One region of the Kitasatospora sp. MMS16-BH015 genome, then DNA from elsewhere that is predicted to be linked to it. Evidence: riboswitches for the same ligand, from Rfam matches in the RefSeq annotation. Region 1 holds a riboswitch; each other region holds the start of a gene.

Region 1 (5,582 bases):
CCCAGGTCGGCGGTGAGCAGCGCGCGCTGCTCGGGGTGGACGGTGAGCAGGTGCAGGCCGTGGGCGAGCGCGTTGCGGGTGGTCTCGACCCCGGCGACCAGCAGCAGGGAGAAGAAGGCGCCGAGCTCGCGGGCGCCGAGCCGGTGCCCCTCCACGTCGGCGGTGACCAGGGCGGAGATCAGGTCCTCGGTGGGCCGGCGGCGGCGTTCGCGGCCGATCGCGGCGATGGTGAGGTACAGCCGGGCCAGCGCGGCCAGCCCGCGCCCCGGCACCCGCAGCCGGGTGCGCCGCACCCCGGTGGGGGCGGTGGCCCGGTCGATCTCGGCCAGGATGGCCCGGCGCGGTGCCTCGGGCACGCCCATCAGGTCGCAGATCACCCGGTACGGCAGCTGGGCGGCGACGGCAGCGACGAAGTCGGTGGGCCGCTGCGCGACCACCTCGTCCACGAGCTGGGCGGCCGTCCGCCGGATGTCGGCCTCGGCCCGGGCTATCAGGCGCGGGGTGAAGGCCCGGGCCACGATCCGGCGCAGCCCGGCGTGGTGCGGGTCGTCCAGGTTGACCATCGAGTCGCCGAACACCATCCGCACCCAGCGCGGCGGTTCGGGGGTGGTGACGCCGGGGCCGCTGAGGAAGAGCGCGGGGTTGCGGCTGGCCCGCACCACGTCGGCGTGCCGGACCAGCGCGTGGAAGCCCTTGCCCGTCCGGGGGTCGGTGCAGCGGACGGGGTGGTCGAGCTCCCGCAGCCGGGCGAAGGCTGCGGCCCTGGCCTCGGCCGGGAGCTGCCAGAACTCCGGCTGGGCGGGGTTCGGCCCCGGCCCGTGAACGGAGTGAGCGTGCTGCGCGGGGACACCCGTGGCGGTCATCGACCCTGTATCGCGTACCGCCTGACGGAATGTCAAATTTCCTTTACTGTGCGTTCGAATGCATTTCTGCGCTCGTCATATCGTCGTTCTCGTCCGATTCCTCGCCGTCCGCGCCGTTCTCCACGGGCACCAGCTCGCGGGCCAGCAGCGTCGCCCCGGCCACCGCGCCGGGCATCAGCAGCACGGTGACCATCGGCACCAGGAAGAGCAGCACCAGCGGCGCACCGAAACCGAGCGCCAGTCCGAGCCGCCCGCGCAGCATCCGCAGCCGCTCGGGCTGCGGCACCCCGCGCCGCTGGAGCGCCACGGCCGTCAGCTCCACGGTCAGGAAGAAGCCCGAGACCCCCACCCCGATCACCGGCACCACCGTCTGCCCGACCACCGGGACGAACCCGCAGGCGAACAGCAGCACCCCGAACCCGCCGGCCCGCAGCAGCACCGCCAGGCTGTCCCTGGTGGCGATCACCAGCTCCCGCCAGAGCGACAGCTCCGGCGCCGCCGGGGCGCCGCCCTCGGTCTCGTCCACCTTCGCGGCCAGCGACTCGTAGAACGGCTGCCCGACCAGCAGCGTCACGGCGGTGAAGGTGACCGCCGCGAGCAGCGCCCCGCCACCGATCAGCGCGGCCGTCACCACCCCGCGCAGCACCCCCTGCCAGGGCGAGCCCCACCCGTCGGCGAACGGCGTCATCCAGCGCACCAACCCGCCCGATTCGACCACCAGGGCGGCCATCGCCACCAGGTACCCGACCATCGTGATCAGCGCCGGGATCATCCCGAATCCCCACCACCGCCCGTGCCGGGCCACCCACTTCTGGCCCTGGAAAAGGAGCCTCATCCCCACCGCAAGATCTCGCATACCGGCAGCCTACGGGCCGCCCGCCGTGAGCAGGCTCACCGCCCGGCCCGGTTTCGACCACCCACCGCGATTCCACCGTCGCATTCCGCCACGAATCTCACTTTGGGCCCTCCCACCTTCACCTCTTGCTTATGTTTCGTGCACGGATGGTGATTCGACGAGCGCTTTCGGTCACCAATTCCGGCAGTTATCCAACCGTCACCTTTGCTTTTGTCCGGTTCGTGGGTTTTGCTTCATCGGACCGCCCGGCCACTGACCGAGCGGGTCCACCGGGTGCAACGCCTAGTCCTGCCGGCACCCGTGGGCACTACCGAGCTCTGTAACGGCAGGAGCGGGGGACCCAGGTCAGTACGCCGTCCGGACACGTCCGGGCGGCTTGGGGTGAAGCCGCATTCCGCGGCCGGGCATCTCCAGCCCGAACCCGACAGCTCACCTCGTCGGCGTCGGAGAGGAACACCCATGTCCGCACGGGGCAAGCACGCACGCCGTCACACCCGCCCGCAGCTGAACAAGGTCGCCATCGCCACCACGCTGGCCGCGACCTTCGCGCTCCCCCTGGTCGGTGTCACCACCGCCTCGGCCCTCGCCGACTCGGGCTCCGGCCACCACTCGTTCACCAGCAGCGTGGACGCCCAGCACGTCGCGCACACCGCGCCCGCCGCCGCCACGAAGACGCTCACCGACCCGGCCAAGGCCGCCGACCCCACCGCGCACCACCTGGTGGACGGCGACTGGCACCCGGTCCACACCGGCAAGCCCGCCGCCCAGGCCGGCCTCGCCGACGTCGCCCAGCGCCTCGGCCTGGACGCCGCCACCCCGGTCGCCACCCACCAGGCCCCGGCCGCCACCCCCGCCGTGGCCCCCGCCGCCGCGCCGGCCCCCGCCCCGGCCGCTGCTCCGGCCCCCGCCGCAGCTCCGGCTCCGGCTCCGGTCACTGCGCCCGCGCCCGCCGCGCCGGACTTCTACGCCCCGCTGGCCGAACCGAGCATCGTCGAGAACTGGGGCGTGCCCGGTCACCTGTGGGCCAGCGGCCACCACACCGGCGTGGACTTCGCGGCCTCCGTCGGCACCAGCCTGCGGGCCGTCGGCGACGGCACCGTGGTGACGGCCGGCTGGGGTGGCGCCTACGGCAACCAGGTGGTCATCCGCCTGGCCGACGGCAAGTACGCCCAGTACGCCCACCTCTCCAAGCTCCAGGTGCACGCCGGCCAGTCCGTCACGGCCGGCCAGCAGCTCGGCCTCTCCGGCGCCACCGGCAACGTGACCGGCCCGCACCTGCACTTCGAGATCCGCACCACCCCGAACTACGGCTCCGACATCGACCCGGTCGCCTACCTGCGGGCCCACTCGGTCAACGTCTGACCTTCGTCCCACCCAGCGGCGCGCGGCGCCCCCCGAGTCCGGGGGGCGCCGCGCGCCGCTGTCGTCCGAGCAGCCTCAGTTGAACCGGTCCGGGTCCGGGCCGGTGCGCAGGCCGCGGTCGGTGGCGGCCACGGCGGCCAGCTCCTCGGGGGTCAGCTCGAAGTCGAACACGTCCAGGTTCTGCGCGATCCGGGCCGGGGTGACCGACTTCGGGATCACGATGGTGCCGAGCTGGAGGTGCCAGCGCAGCACCACCTGGGCCGGGGACTTGCCGGTGCGGGCCGCGATCGCGGTGATCGCCGGGTCGTCCAGCACCGCGCCCTGGGCCAGCGGGCTCCAGGCCTCGGTGGCGATGCCGTGCTCGGCGTGGAAGGCGCGCAGCTCGGCCTGCTGGAGCCCCGGGTGGAGCTCGATCTGGTTGACGGCCGGCACCAGCTCGCTCGCGTCGAGCAGCCGCTCCAGGTGCGCGGGCTGGAAGTTGGAGACGCCCGCCGCCCGGATCCGCCCGTCGGCGGCCAGCCGCTCCAGCGCCCGCCAGGTGTCCAAGTAGAGGTCGCGGGCCGGGGTGGGCCAGTGGATCAGGTAGAGGTCGACGTACTCGAGGCCGAGCCTGGCCAGGCTGGTGTCGAAGGCGCGCAGCGTCGCCTCGTACCCCTGGTCGGCGTTCCAGACCTTCGTGGTCAGGAAGAGCTCCTCGCGCGCCACCCCGGACTCGGCCAGCGCCCGGCCGACCCCGGCCTCGTTGCCGTAGATCGCGGCGGTGTCGATGCTGCGGTAGCCGGTCGCCAGGGCGGTCTTCACGGCGGTGGTGGTCTCCTCGTCGGGGACCTGGAAGACGCCGAAGCCGAGCTGGGGGATCCGGACGCCGTTGTTGAGCTGCACGGTGGGGACGGTGGTCATGATCGGTTCCTTGCCTTGGTGCGGGGGTGGGTTCAGTGGAGGACGGGGCTGGGCGCGGCGGCCGGGGTGGCGCCCGGGACGGTGGTTGTCGTGGCCGGGGCGCGGCGCTCCAGGGCGGCGGACCAGAAGGCCAGCAGCAGGGCGGCGGCGGCCAGCGCGGCGCCGACCCAGTTCGGTGCGGTGTAGCCGAGGCCGGCGGTGATCACCAGGCCGCCGAGCCAGGCGGCCAGCGCGTTGCCGAGGTTGAAGGCGCCGATGTTGACGGCCGAGGCCAGCGTGGGCGCGCCGTGCGCCTGGTCGAGCACCCGCTTCTGCAGCGGCGGCACGGTGGCGAAGCCGAGCGCCCCGACCAGCAGGATGGTGACGGCGGCCGCCACCTTGCTGTGCGCGGTGACGGTGAACAGCCCGAGCACCAGGGCCAGCCCGCCGAGGCTCACGTACAGCATCGGCATCAACCTGCGGTCGGCGTACCGGCCGCCGAGCAGGTTGCCGAGGAACATGCCGACCCCGAACAGCACCAGCAGCCAGGTGACGGCGCCCTCGGAGTAGCCGGCGACGTTGGTCATCATCGGGGCGATGTACGTGATGGCGGCGAACACCCCGCCGAAGCCGAGCACGGTCATCGCCATCGCGAGCAGCACCTGCGGGTTGCGGAAGGCGGTCAGCTCGCGGCGCAGGTGGGCGCCCTCGGGCCGGGGCAGCTCGGGCACCAGCTTGGCGATCCCGAGCAGGCCGACCAGCCCGAGCGCGGCGACCACCGTGAAGGTGGCCCGCCAGCCCACGGCCTGCCCGATGAAGGTGCCGAGCGGCACACCGACGATGTTGGCCACCGTCAGCCCGGTGAACATGGTGGCGATGGCGCCGGCCTTCTTGTCCGGGGCGACCAGCTCGGCCGCCACCACCGACCCGATCCCGAAGAACGCGCCGTGCGCGAGCGAGGCCACGATCCGGCCGCCCAGCATCAGCCCGAAGCTCGGCGCGAGCGCCGACAGCAGGTTGCCGACGGTGAACAGCCCCATCAGCAGCATCAGCACCGTCTTGCGGCTGATCCTGGTGCCGAGCACCGTCATGACCGGCGCGCCGAGGACGACGCCGATCGCGTAGCCGGTGACCAGCAGCCCGGCGGTGGGGATGGACACGCCGTAGTCGGCGGCGATCTGGGGCAGCAGGCCCATGACCACGAACTCGGTGGTGCCGATCCCGAAGGCCCCGATGGCCAGGGCGAGGAGTGCGAGAGGCATGGCGCTACCCTCCGTGCGATTGCCTGTGCGTCTTACGAGCTTCGACAATAGTTGCAGGCGCGCTATATGTGCAAGCGCTGGCATTGCCCGATCGCCGCTTGAGCCTGGGTGCCGGAGGGGACGCCTGGGCCTGGGTGCCGGAGGGGACGCCTGGGCCTGGGTGCCGGAGGGGACACCTGGGCCTGGGTGCCGGAGGGGGCGGGACGGGCGGCGGGCATTGAAGTGCGCGGCGCCGGTGCTTGCAGAAGCCTGCTACCGGCCCTGGCCGGTAACGACTCGGGCGGCTTATCCTGGGGTCATCTCGACACCCGGCCCCTGGAAGGAGTGCGGCACCCATGACCGCCACCGACCCCGCACTGA
Region 2 (5,582 bases), 2.2 Mb from region 1:
TGGAAGACCCGGGCGATCGTGGCCCGGGCGGCCGGGCGGCCGTTCGTCTGGGTGGACGACGAGATCGGTGCGGCGGACCGGGCCTGGGTGGCGGCGCACCACGAGGGGCCGGCCCTGCTGTACCGGGTGGACCCCCGGATCGGGCTGGTGGCGGCGGACTACCCGGCCCTCGACGAGTGGCTGCGGCGACCGCGCTGAGCGGGCCCTCGGGAAATGGATTTCGCGATGTGGGGGGTTGTCGCATAGGGTGATCTCACCGACGCGGGGTGGAGCAGCTCGGTAGCTCGCTGGGCTCATAACCCAGAGGTCGCAGGTTCAAATCCTGTCCCCGCTACTCAGTAGCACCGAAAGGCCCGGCAGATTCTTCTGCCGGGCCTTTCGGCTTCTCCGGGAGGCCCTAGAGGGCGCCGAGGAGGAGGCGGACGGCCAGGCGGTGGACGCTGGTCAGGGCGCGGAGCAGGAGCGGGGAGAGGAAGACCATGAGCAGGCCGAGGGCGGAGAAGCCGGCTATCTGCCAGGGGGAGCTCAGGTAGTAGCGGTGGACGCCGGTCTCGTTGCTGAAGTCGAAGAGCTGGAGGCCGGGCCAGGGGGTGAAGCGGGCGATCGCCCAGTGGTAGGCCGGGTAGAGGGCGGCGGCCCAGCCGACCGAGAGGAAGACCACCGAGGTGACGAAGGAGAAGACCGCCCAGGGGAAGACCACCAGCTGGTAGGTGACGGCGCGCCAACCGGGGCCGTCGGCCAGGCGGGCGGTGACGGCGCCCCAGAAGCCGGGGCGGCGGGGCCGGACCGGGGCCGGGGCGGGGACCTCCATGTCGAGCAGGGTGCGGGCGCGCAGGCGCTCGACCGCGCCGAAGCCGCGGGCGCTCGCCAGCAGCAGGCCGAGCACCGGGAGGCCCAGCACGGTGACCAGCAGGCCCGCGCCGACCGAGAGCAGGGTGACCGCCGCGACGAAGGCCGCCGTCGCTATCGGGAAGGCGGTGAGCAGGTAGCCCAGCTCCCGGTACGTCGCCCCCGCGAACGGGGCGTGCAGGAAGGACGGGGCGGGCTTCCGCCGGTAGGGGTACGCGCTGGTGTCGTAGAGCGTCGTACTCGGCTGCATGGTGCTCATCCTGGGCCCCCTGGGCTGCTGGCTCGTGTCCTCGTCCTCGCTACGACCACCACGATGCCGCGCCGACCCCCCTCGGCACATTGCAGCCCACTACCGAATCCGGGGTGGGGTTCTCCCTACCCCCGAGCGGGTGGCTGCTCCCCGGTGCGCCAGGCACCGGCCTGCCACTCGTCCTCCAGCAGGGAGTACTGGAACGCGTCGTGCCAGCGGCCGCCGAGGTGGAGGTCGTGCCGGATCCGGCCCTCCAGCTGGAAGCCGGCCCGGGTGAGGACGCGGGAGGAGGCGGTGTTGTCCGGGTCGACCCGGGCCCAGAGGCGGTGCAGGCCGAGCGGGCCGAAGGCGAAGTCGCAGGCCAGGGCGGTGATCTCGCCGGCGTAGCCGCGCCCCCAGGTGTCGCGGCGCAGCGCGTAGCCGAGGAAGGCGGCCCGGTCGCCCTCCAGACCGAGGGCGAGGTTGCCGATCGGTACCGCGTACTCGGGCTCGCCCTCGGCCAGCAGGGTGACGGCGAGGCGGTAGACCGTGCGGGGTTCGGCCTCGGCCTCGTCCAGGTAGAGGGAGATCTGGTCGGCGCAGGTCTCGCGGTCGCGCGGCTCGAAGGGGAGGTAGCGGGCCGTCTCCGGATCGCCGAAGACGGCGTGCAGGGCGTCCACGTCCTCGGGCGTGTGGTGGAACTCGCGGATCGCCAACCGGGGCCCGGTGAGCCGCACCGGCGTGAGCGGGACGGCCGGAGCGGCCGGAGCGGGCTCAGGAAGCGGAGCGGGCTCAAGGAGCGGACCGGGCTCAGGGAGCGGAGCGGGCTCGGCCGGGGCGGGGTGCGGGGGCTGCGCCGGGGTGGGTTCGGGCTGCATGGCTCCCGACGATACCGCCGAGTGGTGGGCCCAGCGGCTACCGTACCGAGGGTGAACGTCGAAGACCTCCAGCTCACCCCGCACCCCCGCACCGCCGATCTACTGGCCTGGGCCGCCGAAGCCGGCCTGCCGCCCGTACCGGAGGAGGCCGTCCGGACGGTGCTGACCCTGCTGGAGTTCGGTGATGCCCAGCTGCACGACGGCTTCCCCGAGCTGACCTCGCCGGTGGTGGAGCAGCTGCTGTACGAGCGGATGTACCTGTACGTGCAGCCGGCCGAGCAGCCGGAGGCGTACGGGGCGGCGGTGCGGCTGCTGATCGACCACCAGCGGGCGGCCCGGCGGCTCAACGCGAAGCGGTGGGAGCGGCTGCACGAGGAGGCCGAATGGCAGGGCGAGCTGCTCTGCGGGCTGCTGCGGCAGCCGCACCTGGTGACCTGGCCCCGGCTCTACACCCTGCTGCTGCGGGCGGACGGGGTGGACACCGCCGATCCGGCCGCCGTGCGGGCCTGGCTGGACGCCTTCCGGGAGCTGCCCGAGACGGAGCGGCTGGCCGCGTTCGGGGCGCTGGAGGAGGGCGGCGGGCCGGACGGGCTCGGTGTGCTGGACTGGGTCGGCGGGGACGGCGGCTGGGGGCCGACCCGGGTGATCTCGGTGGGCATGGCCACCGACGGCGCGCGGGCGCTGCTGGAGCAGTGGCTGATGCGGCGCAGCTACCGCAACCTGGCCGGGCTGAACGCGCTCGGCCTGCCGATGCCGGACGAACTGTCCGGGGACTACGCCGAGTTCGAGGCGGCGGTGGTGCGGGAGGCGCTGCGGCTGTGCGGCGAGTGGACGGTGCCGGGGCTGCCCGAGCTGCTGCTGGAGTACCCCGAACTGGCCCCCGAGCCGGGCCCGGAGGAGATCGACGCGTACCTGGCCGCGCAGGAGGCGGCGGAGCAGGAGCAGGAGCAGGAGCAGGAGCAGGAGACGGAGTAGTCGGAGGGGGCGAGCGGTGAGCCGGGTGGGGCGTCAAGGAGTGCACGCCCCTTCGGATGCCCTCGCAGTTCCCCGAGCCCCTGGGGTCGGGCTCGGGGTCGGGCCCCTGGGGTCGGGCCCCTGGAGTCAGGGCTGGAGGCCGCGGGCGTGGAGCCAGGGCAGCGGGTCGATCGGGGCACCGGCGGCCGGACGGACCTCCAGGTGGAGGTGGGGGCCGGTGACATTGCCGGTGGCGCCGACCCGGCCGAGCTGGGTGCCCGGGGTGACGGGGCCGGCGGTGGTGGTGATGGCGGAGAGGTGGCAGTACCAGAGCTCGGTGCCGTCGGGGAGGGTCAGGACGACCCGGTAGCCGTAGGCGCCGGCCCAGCCCGCCGAGGTGACGGTGCCCGCGGCGACGGCCACGGCCGGGGTGCCGGTCGGGGCGGCGAAGTCGAGGCCGGTGTGCAGGTGCGACCAGTAGGAACCGGCCTGACCGTAGTGGGCGGTGAGGGTGTAGCCGGCGACCGGGAGGGTCACGGCGGTGCGCTCGGTCTCGGCCCGGGCCTCGGCCTGCTGGGCGGCCCGCTTGGCCTCGGCCTCCTGGGCGGCAACCACCCGGGCGGTCTCCTCCGCGGCGGTGCGCTGGCCGTCGGCCTGCTGCTGGATCCGGGCGGCGAGGGCCAGGCCCGGGTCGGCCGAGAGGGTGAGCTCGGTGGAGTCCTCGGTGGCCGCGTCGGGGGTGGTCACCGGGGCGGCGGGGAGCGGCGCGGCGGCGGCCGGGCCGGCCGCGGCGAAACCGGTGGCGCCGAGCGAGGCGGCCATCGCGGTGACGCCGAGCAGCGGGCCGCCGGTACGGGCCTGGCGGGGCATCCGATGCCTGGCCACCTCGTCTCCGAGGGGCGGCAGCACGGTGGGGCCGTCCAGCAGCTGGGTGGCCGGGCCTGCGGGGGAGTGCGTCGACGCCAAGGGAGGCGCGCTCCTTTCCTTCCTTCGCGCCTACCGGGTTAGCTGACGGGTTCGGAGCAGGAAGGTCTCCTACGGCCGGGCGGGGGCCCGGCTGATTCACCCCAGTGGAACGTGGTTCCCCGGCTCCCGGGCCCACCGGTGAGGGCGGGCCCATGGATTAGGCGACGGCGCACGGTGCCGTTTCGGGTACGGCGTTGCCGACCGCGCTGCGTTATCAAACGTTAATCCGAGTGGCCCCTGATTCCAAGCCGCTCGGCATCTCGGTCCAGACCTGTGGACGATGTCAGGTCCGATCCGGGTGCATACGTGGTGATTTGAGACGGTCGACCGGCAACTCCCGGGCGCTGCGGTTGAGTACGCGTACTCATGTGCCGAGTACGGGAGTTGGCGACCCTGGAGTCATGAACACACCAGTGCCCGGCCGGACCACCAACGCCTACTACATCCAGGCGATCCTCTCCTTCGGGCTCGCCTCGGCGGCCCTGGCGATCGGGATCGCCTACCTGCCCGTCAGCGCCTGGGTGCGGGGCTTCCTCGCCGTCGGCCTGCTCTACGAGATCACCTCGGCCTTCACGCTGGCCAAGGTGATCCGCGACCGCCAGGAGGACGGCGCGATCGTCACCCGGGTCGACCAGGCCAGGCTCGACAAGCTGCTCGCCGAGCACGACCCGTTCCGGGTGGACGCCCCGTGAGCACCGCCCCTACTGCTGCGCCTCCGCGGCCCGCTTGGCCGCGTAGGTGACACCGCCCGAGGACCAGTGGGTGGCCGGGATCTCCTCGATGGCCACCCAGATGTTCTCCGGCGAGACCCCGGTGATCCGGGCGTAGGCGGCGGTGAGTTCGCGGGTGATCTCCGCGTTCTGCTCGTCGGTCCGGCCGGAGAGCTGCTTGACGTTGATGAACGGCATCGGGTGGCCCCTCTGGTGCAGATGGTTCAGGTGGTGCGGGTGCGCCGACCGTATCCCAGTCGCTTGACGGCTAAGGCTATTAGCCTTAGCTTTATGGCTACAGGGAACAACGCACCGATCCCGAGGGGGAGCACCATGAACGCCACCGCCACCACCGCCACCCGGTACCTGGAGCTGCCCGGCGGGCGGATCGCCTTCGACGACGAGGGCACCGGCAGCGCCGTCCTGCTGCTGCCGGGCATGCTCGACTCCCGGCACGCCTACCGGCACCTGCGGCCGCTGCTGCTGGCCGCCGGGCACCGGGTGGTCGCCATGGACCTGCGCGGGTTCGGCGAGTCCTCGATCGAGTGGGCGGACTACTCCCCCGCCGCGATCGCCGAGGACGCGCTCGCCCTGCTGAGCCACCTCGGGATCGAGCGGGCCACCCTGGTCGGCAGCTCCTACACCGCCGCCTCGGTGGTCAAGGCCGCCGGGCTGGCGCCCGAGCGGGTGGCCGGCATCGCGCTGATCGACGGCTTCATCGAGAACCTGTCGCCGAACGCCCTCCAGCGCGGGATGGTCAAGGCGCTCGGCCACGCGGTGCTCCGCTTCCCGAGCCTCTGGGGCCTCTACCTGCGCAAGACCGCCTTCGGCCAGGCCAAGCCCGCCGACCTGGACGCCTACGCGGCCGGCCTGGTGGCCAGCCTGCGCACCCCCGGCCGGGCCACCGCCACCCGGGGCTACGTGTTCGGCGACTCCGCGCCGGTCGGCTGGAGCGCGGCCGTCGAGTGCCCGGCCCTGGTGGTCATGGGCGAGCAG
Region 3 (5,582 bases), 230 kb from region 1:
TCGCGTTCTTCCCGGTCATCCGCCGCCCCCCGTCGATCGGCGGCCAGCGTACCGGGCGGCTCCGTAGCCGCTCAGGCGTGGGTGCCGCCGTCGATCCGGATCTCGGTGCCGGTGACGAAGGCGCCGTCCTCGGAGGCCAGCATCGCCACCACGCCCGCCACGGCCTCCGGGCCGGCGAAGCCGTAGGCGCTGTCGGCCGGCTTGAGGGCCGGGCTGAGCTTGGCGAAGAGGGACATGTCGGCGTCCTCGGGGATGCCCGGGCCGCGGTTCTGGCCGCTGGCGCCGGAGGCGTCCGTCATGCCGCTGCTGATCGAGCCGGGGGCGACCGAGACCGCACGCAGGCCCTGCGCGGCGTACTCCAGCGCGATCGCGTGGGTGAAGGACTGGATGCCGCCCTTGCTGGCCGCGTAGGCCGCCATGTACGGGTGGGCGAAGGTGGCCGAGGTGGAGCTGAAGTTGACCACCACGCCGCGGCCCGACGCGAGCAGCGCGGGCAGCGCCTCGCGGGTGACCAGGAAGGTGCCGGTCAGGTTGACCGTCAGCACCCGGTTCCAGAACTCCAGGGTGGTCCGCTCGGTGTGCGCGGAGCGCAGGATGCCGGCGGCGTTGACCACCGCGTCCAGCCCGCCGAGCACCCGCACGGCCTCGGCCACCCCGGCGACCACGGCGGCCTCCTCAGCGATGTCCAGCACGGCGGTGGTCAGCCGCTCGGCGGTGCCGTCCTCGGCCGCCAGCTTCGCCGTCGCGGTCAGCCCGGCCTCGGCCACGTCCACGCCGACCACCCGGCCGCCCTCGGCGAGGATCCGGCGCACGGTGGCCTGGCCGATGCCCGAGCCCGCGCCGGTGATCAGTACGCGGCGGCCCTCGAAGCGGTTCATGGTGCTCTCCTGCAGGTTCTGTGCGGCTGGGGCGGATTGCTGCCGCTCCTGCACCGTACGCCTGAATGACACGTCGTGCCACTTCTGCACCGGGCGTCGATCTGACGGTTAGACTGCAGTCGTGCCAGAGACCACCCAGCGCCCCTCCCTGACCGAGCGCCGCAAGGCCGCCACCCAGCAGGAGATCGCGCTCGCGGCCGCGATGCTCTTCGCCGAACACGGCCCCGAGGCGACCACCGCCGAGGACATCGCCCGGGCGGCCGGGATCTCGCTGCGCACCTTCTACCGGTACTTCCGCACCAAGGAGGACGCCGTCGCCCCGCTGCTCTCGGCGGGCGTGCGGGACTGGATCGAGGAACTCGCCGCCGCCCCGGCCGAGTCTGGCCTCACCGAGGCGCTGGAGCAGGCCGCCGGGCGGGCTCTCACCCCGGCCCCCGGCCGCCCGGCCGAGGCGCTGGACTGGGTGCGCGGGCTGCTCCGGGTGATGGCGGACGCCCCCGATCTGCTGGCCGTCTGGCACCGCGTCCACCACGCCTCCGAGCTGGCCCTGATCCCGGTGCTCGCCCCGCGCACCGGCGCCGACCCGCTGGAGGCCCGCCTCGCGGCGGCCGCCGCCAACACCGCCATGCGCGTCGCCCTGGAGACCTGGGCCGCCTCCGAGGCCCCGGCCGCCGAGGCCGCCGCCCTCGCGGCCCGCTGCCTGCGCGAACTCACCGCCGGCCTGAAGCCCTGACCCCGGGGCACGAACCCGCAGTCTTGACCCCGGTCAACGAAGAAGCGCCGCCCATCGACGGCAGGTCGAAGGGCGGCGCTCAGGCGTGCGGGGGTTCAGAGGCTCTCGGGTGTGACCAGGCAGAACGGGTGGCCGACCGGGTCGGCGTAGACCCGGTAGCCGACCGGCTTGTCCGAGCCGTCCAGCAGGGTGGCACCCAGGGCGAGCACCTTCGGCTCGGCCACGTCCAGGTCGGGCACCAGGACATCCAGGTGCAGCTGGGCCGGGTGGGCCGCCTCCGGCCAGCGCGGCGGGTGGTACTCGGGCACCTGCTGGAGCGCGAGCACGGCCCGGCCCGCCGGGTCGGCCAGCACCACGTACTGGCCGGTGTCCACGGTCGGGGCCAGCCCGAGCAGCTCGCGGTAGAACCCGGCCAGCGCGGCCGGGTCGGGGCAGTCGACGGTGACGACGTGCAGTTCTCCGATCATGGGCAGCACTCTGCCCGAACCGGTGATCACCGCACCAGGGCCGCTCCGGGCCCGACGGCCCGTCAGGCCAGCTGCTCCAGCTTGCCGGTGTGCAGCTCGCCGACCCGGCCGCCCTCGCCCTCGTACGTCCAGAACGCGCGCACCGTCATCTCGTTCAGGTCCATCAGGTGGCTCACCGTGATGCCGCCCGCCTCCGTCCAGCTGACGAAGTACAGCTCGGGGCCGACCTGGGCCACGTGCAGCGCCACGTCCTCCCACTGGCCGGCCGACTCGCCGAGGCCCTCCCAGCGGAGCCGGGTGCCGTCGGCGGAGTAGGCGTTGCGGAAGGCCGCGCCGTTGTCGACCTGGAACAGGTAGGTGTGTCCGGCGAAGCCGGGCAGGGGCGCGGTCATCTGCGGGGTGTCTCCGTCTCGGGCGGTGGCGGCCTGCGCCGGTGTGGTCGGACGCAGGCCACCAACTTATCCGAACCGGCGGTGTGAGGTGCGTCGCTTCGCCATCGAACTCCTTGGCCGGGCTCCGACGAGCTGCGTACCTTTCACAGGTCGTCCGCCTCCAGCGGACCCTGCCGCCGGGACGCCGAATCCCACCCACCCGACGGCCGGTACCCGAGCACAGAGAAGAGCGGGCGGGAGCGGGGGAACCAGGTAAGTCGCCGTATCCCCCTGCCCCGCTGCCAGCGGGCGCCGCCGGGCCGGCTAGGGGTGAAGCCGCTCCCACACGCGGCCGGGCTACCCGTGTGCCCGAACCCGACAGCTCACCTCGCAGGCGTTCACAGGGCTGACCACCATGCGCATATCCATCACCCCTGCCCGCTTGGCCGCCGTGGCCGGCACCGCCGCCCTCGTGGCCGTCCCGCTGGCCGGCCAGGCCCAGGCCGCCGTCGGCGTCTCCCCGGACCGGCTGACCCCGACCGCGCTGACGGCGGGCCGGGCCGGCACCGCCTCGCTGACGGTGCACTCCACCTCCTGCTTCACCGCCAAGACCCTCGGCGTCGGCGTCCGCGACGCCGCCGGCCAGAACCTGGACTTCCCCGGCTCCGCCTCGAACGTGCGGATCTGCCCCGGCGGAGTCTCGATCACCACCGGCGCCCGCGCCCTCCCGGCCGGCAGCTACACCGAGTTCGGCTTCTGGCAGGACCTGTCCGGCGGCTGGCACAACCTGCCCGCCCGCACCCTCACCGTGTCGGGCGCCACCGTGGCCCCGACCCCCACGCCCACCCCGACGCCCACCCCGGCTCCCGCGCCCACGCCCACCCCCAGCCCGACCCCCACGCCGTCCACCGGCTCGCCCGTCCCGGGCAAGCAGCTGACCTGGTCGGACGAGTTCAACGGCCCGATCGGCTGGGGCTCGCGCTGGGTCGGCGACAAGACCAGCGCCTACCGCTACGGCAACCACAACCCGGACGACAACAAGCTCGACTGGCTGGCGCCGAACAACGTGAGCGTGGCCGGCGGCGTGGCCACCTTCACCGCCACCCCCTCCAGCCACACCCTGGAGAACGGCAGGCAGGCCTGGGACACCGGCTTCCTCACCACCGAGGGCTCGACCGAGGGCTTCCAGGTGAAGACCGGCGACTACGCCGAGACCCGGGTCAAGCTCTCCGACGGCCTCGGCGCCTGGCCCGCGCTCTGGACCTGGAAGAACGGCAACGGGGAGATCGACTCCTTCGAGTACCACCCCGACAACCCGAACCTGCTGGAGCTCACCAACCACGTGAAGTCCGGCCAGAAGTACTACACCGACGCCAGCGCCATCGCCAAGGACCAGTGGGTCACCGTCGGCACCTACTACGGCGCCAACTCGGTGGACTGGTACGTCAACGGGGTCAAGGTCTTCTCGGACCAGACCGGGGTGGGCGCCGACTGGTCGGCCTACCTCAACCTCAACCTCTCCGTCGGGGCCGGGGAGTACCACCCCGGCCCGTCCGGCTCGGCGCCGCTGACCATGGCCGCCGACTACGTGCGGGTCTACCGCTGACCGTCAGCTCACCCGCAGGGTGAACGGCGTGGTGTTGTTGCCGGGGTGCCGGTCGTCCGCGCTGATCACCCGGACGTGCCCTTGGGTCACCGTGCCCGGGGGCACGCTCGCACCCGCCTCCACCGGGACGAGGGCGGTGGCGGTGCGGCCCTGGGCGAGGCCTGGCCCGAAGGTGCAGCTCACCAGGAGCGGGGTGGTGGTGCAGCCGGCCGGGAAGGTCGGGGGCAGCAGGGTGAACCCGGCCGGCACCTCCACCTCCAGCGTGAACGGGGAGGCCGTGGTGGCCGGCCCGTCGTTGGCGACGAAGGCGTGCACCACCGTCTGCCCGCCGGGGGCCACCGCATCAGGATCGATCCTGACCACTTGGAGGTCGGAGTTCGAGGGCAGCGCCTGCGCCCCCGCAGGGCCGGCGCCGAGCGCCGCCAGGGCCAGCGCCGCCGCTGCCGCCATCGCCAGACGGACCATGCCGTTCACCTTTCACTTCCAGCACCCGATCGACTACCCAGTGTAGCGGCGTAGGCTGGTTCGTGTCCGGTTTTTTCCGTGGACCGGTGGAGGTGGGCGACATGGGCGGACAGGTGTTGAGCGAGGTCAGCGCGGTGGTGCCGAACGACCGCGAGGCCGAACTGGTCACCTCCTACCGGGAGCTGATCGCGGGCCCGCTGCCGGACGGCCTGGTCCGCACCGAGCTGCTGCGCGGCGCGGACGGGGCGTGGCGGATCCAGAGCCTCTGGCGGGACAAGGCGGCGCTGGAGGCCGTTCGGGCGAACCCGAAGCTGGCCGCCGCGCCCAAGCTCTTCCGGGACGTGGGCGCGGAGCCGCAGCTGTCCGTCTACCAGGTGACGGCCACCCAGACCGGCGCCCTGATGATCTCGTAGCCGCCCGGCCCGGCCTCAGGGGGCCAGGACCTGACCGAGTCTGGTCGCGATGTGCCGCATCACGGCGACCAGCCCGGCGCTGCCGGACTGCTCCTCCAGGGCCTGGATCCGGGCCTCCGGGCCGGAGACCGAGAGGGCGGTCGGGGTCGGCGCGCCCGGCACCGCGACGGCGATGCAGCGCACCCCGATCTCCTGCTCCTGGTCGTCCACCACGTACCCGCGCTCGCGGGCCACGGCCAGCTGGGCGAAGAGCGCGTCCGGGTCGGTGACGGTGTAGGGGGTGTGCGACTGGAGCGGCTGGGTGCCGAGCACCGCGCGGGCCTCCTCCTCCGGCAGCTGGGCCAGCAGCGCCTTGCCGACCCCGGTGCAGTGCGGCTGCACCCGGCGGCCGACCTCGGTGAACATCCGCATCGAGCGGCGCGACTGCACCTGCCCGACGTAGACCACCTCGCCGCCCTCCAGCACCGCGAGGTTGGCCGTCTCCCCGGTGGCCTCCATCAGCTCGGCCAGGTACGGCCGGGCCCAACTGCCCAGCAGCCGGCCCGAGGTCTCGCCCAGCCGGATCAGCCGGGGGCCCAGGGTGTACCGCCGGGCGGTGTCCTGGCGGACATACCCCTGCTGCACGAGGGTACGGATCAGACGGTGGATG
Region 4 (5,582 bases), 1.8 Mb from region 1:
CAGCGCGTCGACCTGCTGCCGGGCCTGCTCGGCCTTGGCGCGCTGGGCGGCGATCTGGGACCGCTGCGCGATGAACTGCCGGGTCGGGTAGGCGAGGATCGCGACCAGGGAGCAGAGCACGAGCACCAGCACGGTCGCGCGGCTGGTGAAGCGCGGGCGCGCCACCAGACCCGGGATCCTCCACTTGGCCATCTCGTCGCCCCTCCTCCAGTCGCACCGGTGCCCCGGCCCCCACCCTACGGGGTGAGCGCCGGGGCACCGGTCAGGCGTGCTCGGGTGATCAGCCCTCGTAGCGGAAGCGCGGGAAGGCGCCGCGACCCGCGTACTCGGCGGCGTCGTCGAGGATCTCCTCGATGCGCAGCAGCTGGTTGTACTTGGCGACGCGCTCGGAGCGGGCCGGGGCGCCGGTCTTGATCTGGCCGCAGTTGGTGGCGACGGCGAGGTCGGCGATGGTGACGTCCTCGGTCTCGCCGGAGCGGTGCGACATCATGCAGCGGTAGCCGTTGCGCTGGGCCAGCTCGACGGCGTCCAGGGTCTCGGTCAGCGAACCGATCTGGTTGACCTTCACCAGCATCGAGTTGGCGGTGCCGCTCTCGATGCCGCGGGCCAGGCGGGCCGGGTTGGTGACGAACAGGTCGTCGCCGACCAGCTGGACCTTGTCGCCGAGGCGGTCGGTCATGGCCTTCCAGCCGTCCCAGTCCTCCTCGTTCAGCGGGTCCTCGATGGAGACCAGCGGGTAGTTGGCGACCAGGTCGGCGTAGTAGTCGATCAGCTCGCCGGCCGACAGGGCCTTGCCCTCGAACTGGTAGGCGCCGTCCTTGTGGAACTCGGAGGCGGCCACGTCCAGGGCCAGCGCGACGTCCTTGCCCGGGGTGTAACCGGCCTTCTTGATGGCCTCGGTGATGAGGTCGAGGGCCTCGCGGTTGGAGTCGAGGTTCGGCGCGAAGCCGCCCTCGTCGCCCAGGCCGGTGGAGAGGCCGCGCTCCTTCAGCACGCCCTTGAGCGTGTGGTAGACCTCGACGCCCCAGCGGACGGCCTCGGAGAAGGACTCCGCGCCGATCGGGGCGATCATGAACTCCTGGATGTCGACGTTGGAGTCGGCGTGCGACCCACCGTTGAGGATGTTCATCATCGGGACGGGCAGCACGTGCGCGTTGGGGCCGCCGAGGTAGCGGAACAGCGGCAGGTCACTGGCCTCGGAGGCGGCGTGCGCCACGGCGAGCGAGACGCCGAGGATCGCGTTGGCGCCGAGCGAGGACTTGTCCGGGGTGGCGTCCAGGTCGAGCATGGCCTGGTCGATCAGGCGCTGCTCGGTGGCGTCGTAGCCGACCAGCTCCGGGCCGATCTGCTCGATGACGGCCAGCACGGCCTTCTCGACACCCTTGCCGAAGTAGCGGTTCTTGTCGCCGTCGCGCAGCTCCAGGGCCTCGAAGGCTCCGGTGGAGGCGCCGGACGGGACGGCGGCACGGCCGGTGCTGCCGTCGTCGAGGCCGACCTCGACCTCGACCGTGGGGTTGCCGCGGGAGTCGAGGATCTCGCGGGCGACGACGACATCAATGGACGGCACGAGGCATCTCCTATGGGGACGATGGCGGAGTCCTTACGCCCAGAGCCTAACCGCACCCGGGCCCGCAGCCCCGCTGACCTTGGTCCTGTCTCACCGTGTGGCCGCCTACTCGCCAGTAGTTCACCTGGCGGGGAGGCGGCCACGGGGCAGCTCGGATCAGCCGAGGTTGAGCACCTGACCCGGCATGATCAGGTTCGGGTCGGCGCCCACGGTGGACTTGTTGGCGCCGTAGAGCGTCTGCCAACCACCGTTGACCTGGTGGCTCTGGGCGATGCCGGACAGGGTGTCACCGGCCTGGACGGTGTAGCCGCGGCTCGGCGAGGCCGGCTTGGCGGGGGTCTCGGCCGGAGCCTTGGCCGCCTGCTGCTGCTTCAGCTGCTGGGCGGGGGCGGTGAACTGCCGGTAGACGTCCTGGTGGCTGGTCCAGTACCAGCCGCCGTCCTTCTGGTACCAGTACTTGCCGCTGGACGCGTCGTACCCGGCCTTGCCCGGGAAGCCCGGGGTGGCCTCGGTCTGCTCGGCCGACTTGGCGGGCTTCGCCGGGGCGGGCTTGGCGGACTTGGTGGAGCTGCCGGAGGCGGACGAGCCGCCGCCGGAGGTGTCCACGTCGGCGGCCGAACCGCCCTTGCTGAGACCGGCCTTGACGGAGCAGACCGGCCAGGCGCCCGGGCCCTGGGAGGCGAGCACCTTCTCGGCCACCGCGATCTGCTGGCCCTTGCTGGCCTGGTTGGCCTGATTGGCGTACTGACCGCCGCCGTAGGCCTTCCAGGTGCTGGAGGTGAACTGGAGGCCACCGTAGAAGCCGTTGCCGGTGTTGATGCCCCAGTCACCGCCGCTCTCGCACTCGGCGACCTTGTCCCAGGTCGAGACCGAGGCGGCGTGGGCGCCGGTGGCGGCCAGCAGCGGCAGGGCCAGGCCGACGCTCGCGACGCCCGCCACGGCGATGGCCTTCTCCGCCTGGGTGCGACGGCGGTGACGACCGGTACCGGAAAGCAGCATGAAGTTCCCTCTCCGCACGCCTACGAAGTGAGCTGTCGGGTTCGGACCGGGAGGTGGCCCGGCCGCTGGGCCTGACGCTCCTTGGCGGAACGTTTCGGCTGACGCGGCTTCACCCCAAGCCGTGGAGGACGGCAACAAACCTGGTTCCTCCGCCCCTGCCCGGGGTCAAGTCGGGTGCCCGGCGGCGCGACGGGCAGGATTCGGCGTCCCGCGCCCCGGGGTCCGCAGCTGCGAACACCAGGGAGGGTAAGCAGAGCGAACGTCAGATCACAAGCTCATATCGCCGACATCACACCGGAATTACGGCCAGTCATGGATTGCCTACAAACCGTGGGGTTATGTCCGGATTGATGCGTGTTCGGACCGCCCGGATCAGCCTCCGGACGACACACCGCGAGTGGCCTCCGGGGTGAAGGAGACCGGAAGTTCACGCAGGCCACGCATGATGAGCCCGCCGCGCCAGCGCAACTCCTGGGGCTCGGCGGCCAACTGGAGGTCCGGCAGTCTCGTCAGCAGTGAACGCAACGCCCACTGCCCCTCCAGCCGGGCCAGCGGAGCGCCGATGCAGTAGTGGATGCCCTGGCCGAAACCGAGGTGCGGATTGTCGGCCCGGGCCAGGTCGAGCACGTCCGGCCGGTCGAACTTGGCCGGATCCCGGTCGGCCGCCGCGAGCACCACCAGCACCGGGTCGCCCACCGGGATGTCCACCCCGCCGATGGTCAGCGGAGTGGTCGCGAACCGCCAGGTGGCCAACTCCACCGGCCCGTCGTAGCGCAGCAGTTCCTCCACCGCCGTGGCCAGCAGCGCCGTCTCGCCGCGCTCCAGCGAGGCCTGCAGCAGCTTGCGCTGCTCGGGGTGGCGCAGCAGCGCGTAGGTGCCGTTGCCGATCAGGTTGATGGTGGTCTCGAAGCCGGCGAAGAGCAGGATGAAGGCCATCGCGGCGGCCTCGTTCTCCGTCAGGTGCTCGCCGTGGTCACTGGCCCGGATCAGGCCGGAGATCAGGTCGTCCCCGAGGTCGTTGCGCTTGCGGTGGATCAGCTCCAGCAGGTACGCCCGGATCTTCTTCACGGCCCGGCCGACGCCACCGCGCTGCCCGCCGTGGTGGCGGATCATCATGCCCGCCCAGTCCCGCAGGTCGTCCTGGTCCTCCTCCGGCACGCCCAGCAGGTCGCAGATCGCGTAGATCGGCAGCGGGAAGGCCAGCTCGTGGATCAGGTCGGCCGAGCCGCGCTCGGCGAAGCCGTCGATCAGCCGGTCGGTCAGCTGGCGCACCCTCGGCTCGAAGGCCGCCACCCCGCGCGGGGTGAACGCCTTCGAGACGAGTCGGCGCAGCCGGGTGTGGTCCGGCGGGTCGATGTTCAGCAGGTGGGTCATCAGGTCGGCCTGCCGCTCGCCCGGGATGCCGACCCGGCCGGTGCGGTGCGCCTGCTCGCTGTGGTGCGCCGGGTTCTTCGAGAGCCGGGCGTCGGCGAGCGCCTGCTTGGCGTCCGCGTACCGGGTGACCAGCCACGCTTCCACCCCGCTGGGCAGCGTGGTGCGGTGCACGGGGGCGTGCTCGCGCAGCCAGGCGTAGGCGGGGTAGGGGTCGGCGGCGAACTCCCAGGTGAAGAGTGCGGGCTGGCTGGTTTCGGGCGTGTCCGGCATGTCACGAAGGTATCCGGTCCCGGGAGGCGTGAGCCTGGTCACCTGGCGGGTATTCCCTGTTGCGGGGGGTCGCGGCGTGCCTACGATCCTCCGATAGCTCTTCGGTCGGCAGTGCGGTGTCCGGCCGGAGCGAGTCGCTCAAGGAGGAGCAGACCATGCGAGTAGCCGGGGCCGTGGTGGTGATCGCCGTACTCAGCGGCGGTTCGGGGGCTGATCTCGCGCGCCGGTTCGCCGCCGCGGGCGCCAAGGGCATGCTCGTGGCCGACCAGCACCCGGGGGTGGCCGAGGACCTGGCCACCGAGCTCGACCGGCCGGGCTGCCCGGTGGTCGGCGTGTGCAGCGACGTCCACCAGCCCAGTGACATCGCCGCACTGGTGGCCACCGCCGCCAAGCACCTCGGCCCGATCGACCTCTTCTGCGTCACCGGTCCGGGCGGCGAGCGGATCGTCTCCCTCGAGGAGCTGCCCCGCCACCTCGACCCGCTGGCCGAGCTCCTCGCCCTGGTCGGCGAGGCGATCGGCGAGATCGTGCCCCCGCAGCGTCACTCCTCCGGCAGCCCCTCGGCCGCCCGGACCGCCCTGCGGTAGCCGCGTGCTGCGCCCCGCAGCGCGGCGTCCACGTCCACCCCGGCGTCGTGCGCCCGCTGCGCGACGGCCAGCAGCAGCGCGCCGGCCGTCTGGGCCGTCAGCTCGGCGGGCAGCTCGTACGGCGCGTCCGGCACCCCGGTGAAGCCCGCCCGGCGCACCCGGGAGACCAGCTTGGCCGCGTACGCCAGCGCGGGCAGCCCGGCGGGCACCCCGTCGAGCACCGACTCCCGCTGCTTCTCGGCCTGCTTGAGCTCCTCCCAGTTCGCCTCGACCTCGGCCGTGCCGGTGGCGTCCACGTCGCCGAAGACGTGCGGGTGGCGGTACATCAGCTTCTCCACGATGTCCCCGGCCACGTCGTCCACCGAGAACGGGTCCTCCGGGTGCTCCTCCGCGATCCGGGCGTGGAAGAAGACCTGCAGCAGCACGTCGCCCAGCTCCTCGCGGAGCGTGGCGCGGTCGCCCTCCTCGATCGCCTCGACCAGCTCGAAGGCCTCCTCGACCAGGTACTTCACCAGGCTCTCGTGGGTCTGCTCGGCGTCCCAGGGGCAGCCGCCGGGCGAGCGCAGCCGGTCCATCACCGAGGCCAGGTCGAGCAGCCGGGCCCCCGGCAGGTCGTAGGACCCCGGCAGCACCTCGATCTCCGGCACCGAGCCGGCCTGCTCCACCGCGATCCGCGCCAGCGCGTCGGTCAGCCCGGGGTCGCCGTCGGGGCTGCCCAGCCAGACCACGTGCCCCGGGGTCTCGCCCTCGGCTCCGGTCAGCAGGCGGGCCAGCGCGGGGGCGCT

The links. A riboswitch is a leader RNA that binds a small molecule or an ion and turns the genes downstream of it on or off. The one in region 1 is predicted to bind cyclic di-AMP.
Region 2: another riboswitch for cyclic di-AMP. It lies ahead of CFP65_RS21525 (M23 family metallopeptidase); the one in region 1 lies ahead of CFP65_RS42225 (M23 family metallopeptidase).
Region 3: another riboswitch for cyclic di-AMP. It lies ahead of CFP65_RS41410 (glycoside hydrolase family 16 protein); the one in region 1 lies ahead of CFP65_RS42225 (M23 family metallopeptidase).
Region 4: another riboswitch for cyclic di-AMP. It lies ahead of CFP65_RS42180 (transglycosylase family protein); the one in region 1 lies ahead of CFP65_RS42225 (M23 family metallopeptidase).

The regions. Positions count from the first base shown of each region.
Region 1 is NZ_CP025394.1:7,181,567-7,187,148, reverse strand. It holds gene CFP65_RS30630 (cytochrome P450) at 1-863, opposite strand, end outside; gene CFP65_RS30625 (EI24 domain-containing protein) at 907-1,719, opposite strand; cyclic di-AMP (ydaO/yuaA leader) riboswitch at 2,018-2,175, shown strand; gene CFP65_RS42225 (M23 family metallopeptidase) at 2,179-3,081, shown strand; gene CFP65_RS30615 (aldo/keto reductase) at 3,157-3,981, opposite strand; gene CFP65_RS30610 (MFS transporter) at 4,014-5,222, opposite strand; gene CFP65_RS30605 (MarR family winged helix-turn-helix transcriptional regulator) at 5,558-5,582, shown strand, end outside.
Region 2 is NZ_CP025394.1:4,960,457-4,966,038, reverse strand. It holds gene CFP65_RS21550 (HAD domain-containing protein) at 1-198, shown strand, start outside; tRNA gene CFP65_RS21545 (tRNA-Met) at 261-334, shown strand; gene CFP65_RS21540 (sensor domain-containing protein) at 398-1,108, opposite strand; gene CFP65_RS21535 (GNAT family N-acetyltransferase) at 1,225-1,956, opposite strand; gene CFP65_RS21530 (hypothetical protein) at 2,008-2,931, shown strand; gene CFP65_RS21525 (M23 family metallopeptidase) at 3,058-3,876, opposite strand; cyclic di-AMP (ydaO/yuaA leader) riboswitch at 3,890-4,050, opposite strand; gene CFP65_RS21520 (YiaA/YiaB family inner membrane protein) at 4,278-4,568, shown strand; gene CFP65_RS21515 (4-oxalocrotonate tautomerase family protein) at 4,578-4,784, opposite strand; gene CFP65_RS21510 (alpha/beta fold hydrolase) at 4,920-5,582, shown strand, end outside.
Region 3 is NZ_CP025394.1:7,412,357-7,417,938, forward strand. It holds gene CFP65_RS31710 (hypothetical protein) at 1-19, opposite strand, end outside; gene CFP65_RS31715 (SDR family NAD(P)-dependent oxidoreductase) at 72-878, opposite strand; gene CFP65_RS31720 (TetR/AcrR family transcriptional regulator) at 1,000-1,611, shown strand; gene CFP65_RS31725 (VOC family protein) at 1,707-2,078, opposite strand; gene CFP65_RS31730 (adenylate cyclase) at 2,141-2,470, opposite strand; cyclic di-AMP (ydaO/yuaA leader) riboswitch at 2,719-2,862, shown strand; gene CFP65_RS41410 (glycoside hydrolase family 16 protein) at 2,865-4,055, shown strand; gene CFP65_RS31740 (hypothetical protein) at 4,059-4,520, opposite strand; gene CFP65_RS31745 (hypothetical protein) at 4,622-4,933, shown strand; gene CFP65_RS31750 (IclR family transcriptional regulator) at 4,949-5,582, opposite strand, start outside.
Region 4 is NZ_CP025394.1:5,417,563-5,423,144, reverse strand. It holds gene CFP65_RS23490 (septum formation initiator family protein) at 1-192, opposite strand, end outside; gene eno (phosphopyruvate hydratase) at 281-1,567, opposite strand; gene CFP65_RS42180 (transglycosylase family protein) at 1,724-2,566, opposite strand; cyclic di-AMP (ydaO/yuaA leader) riboswitch at 2,568-2,749, opposite strand; gene CFP65_RS23475 (cytochrome P450) at 2,939-4,210, opposite strand; gene CFP65_RS23470 (SDR family NAD(P)-dependent oxidoreductase) at 4,366-4,797, shown strand; gene CFP65_RS23465 (MazG family protein) at 4,752-5,582, opposite strand, start outside.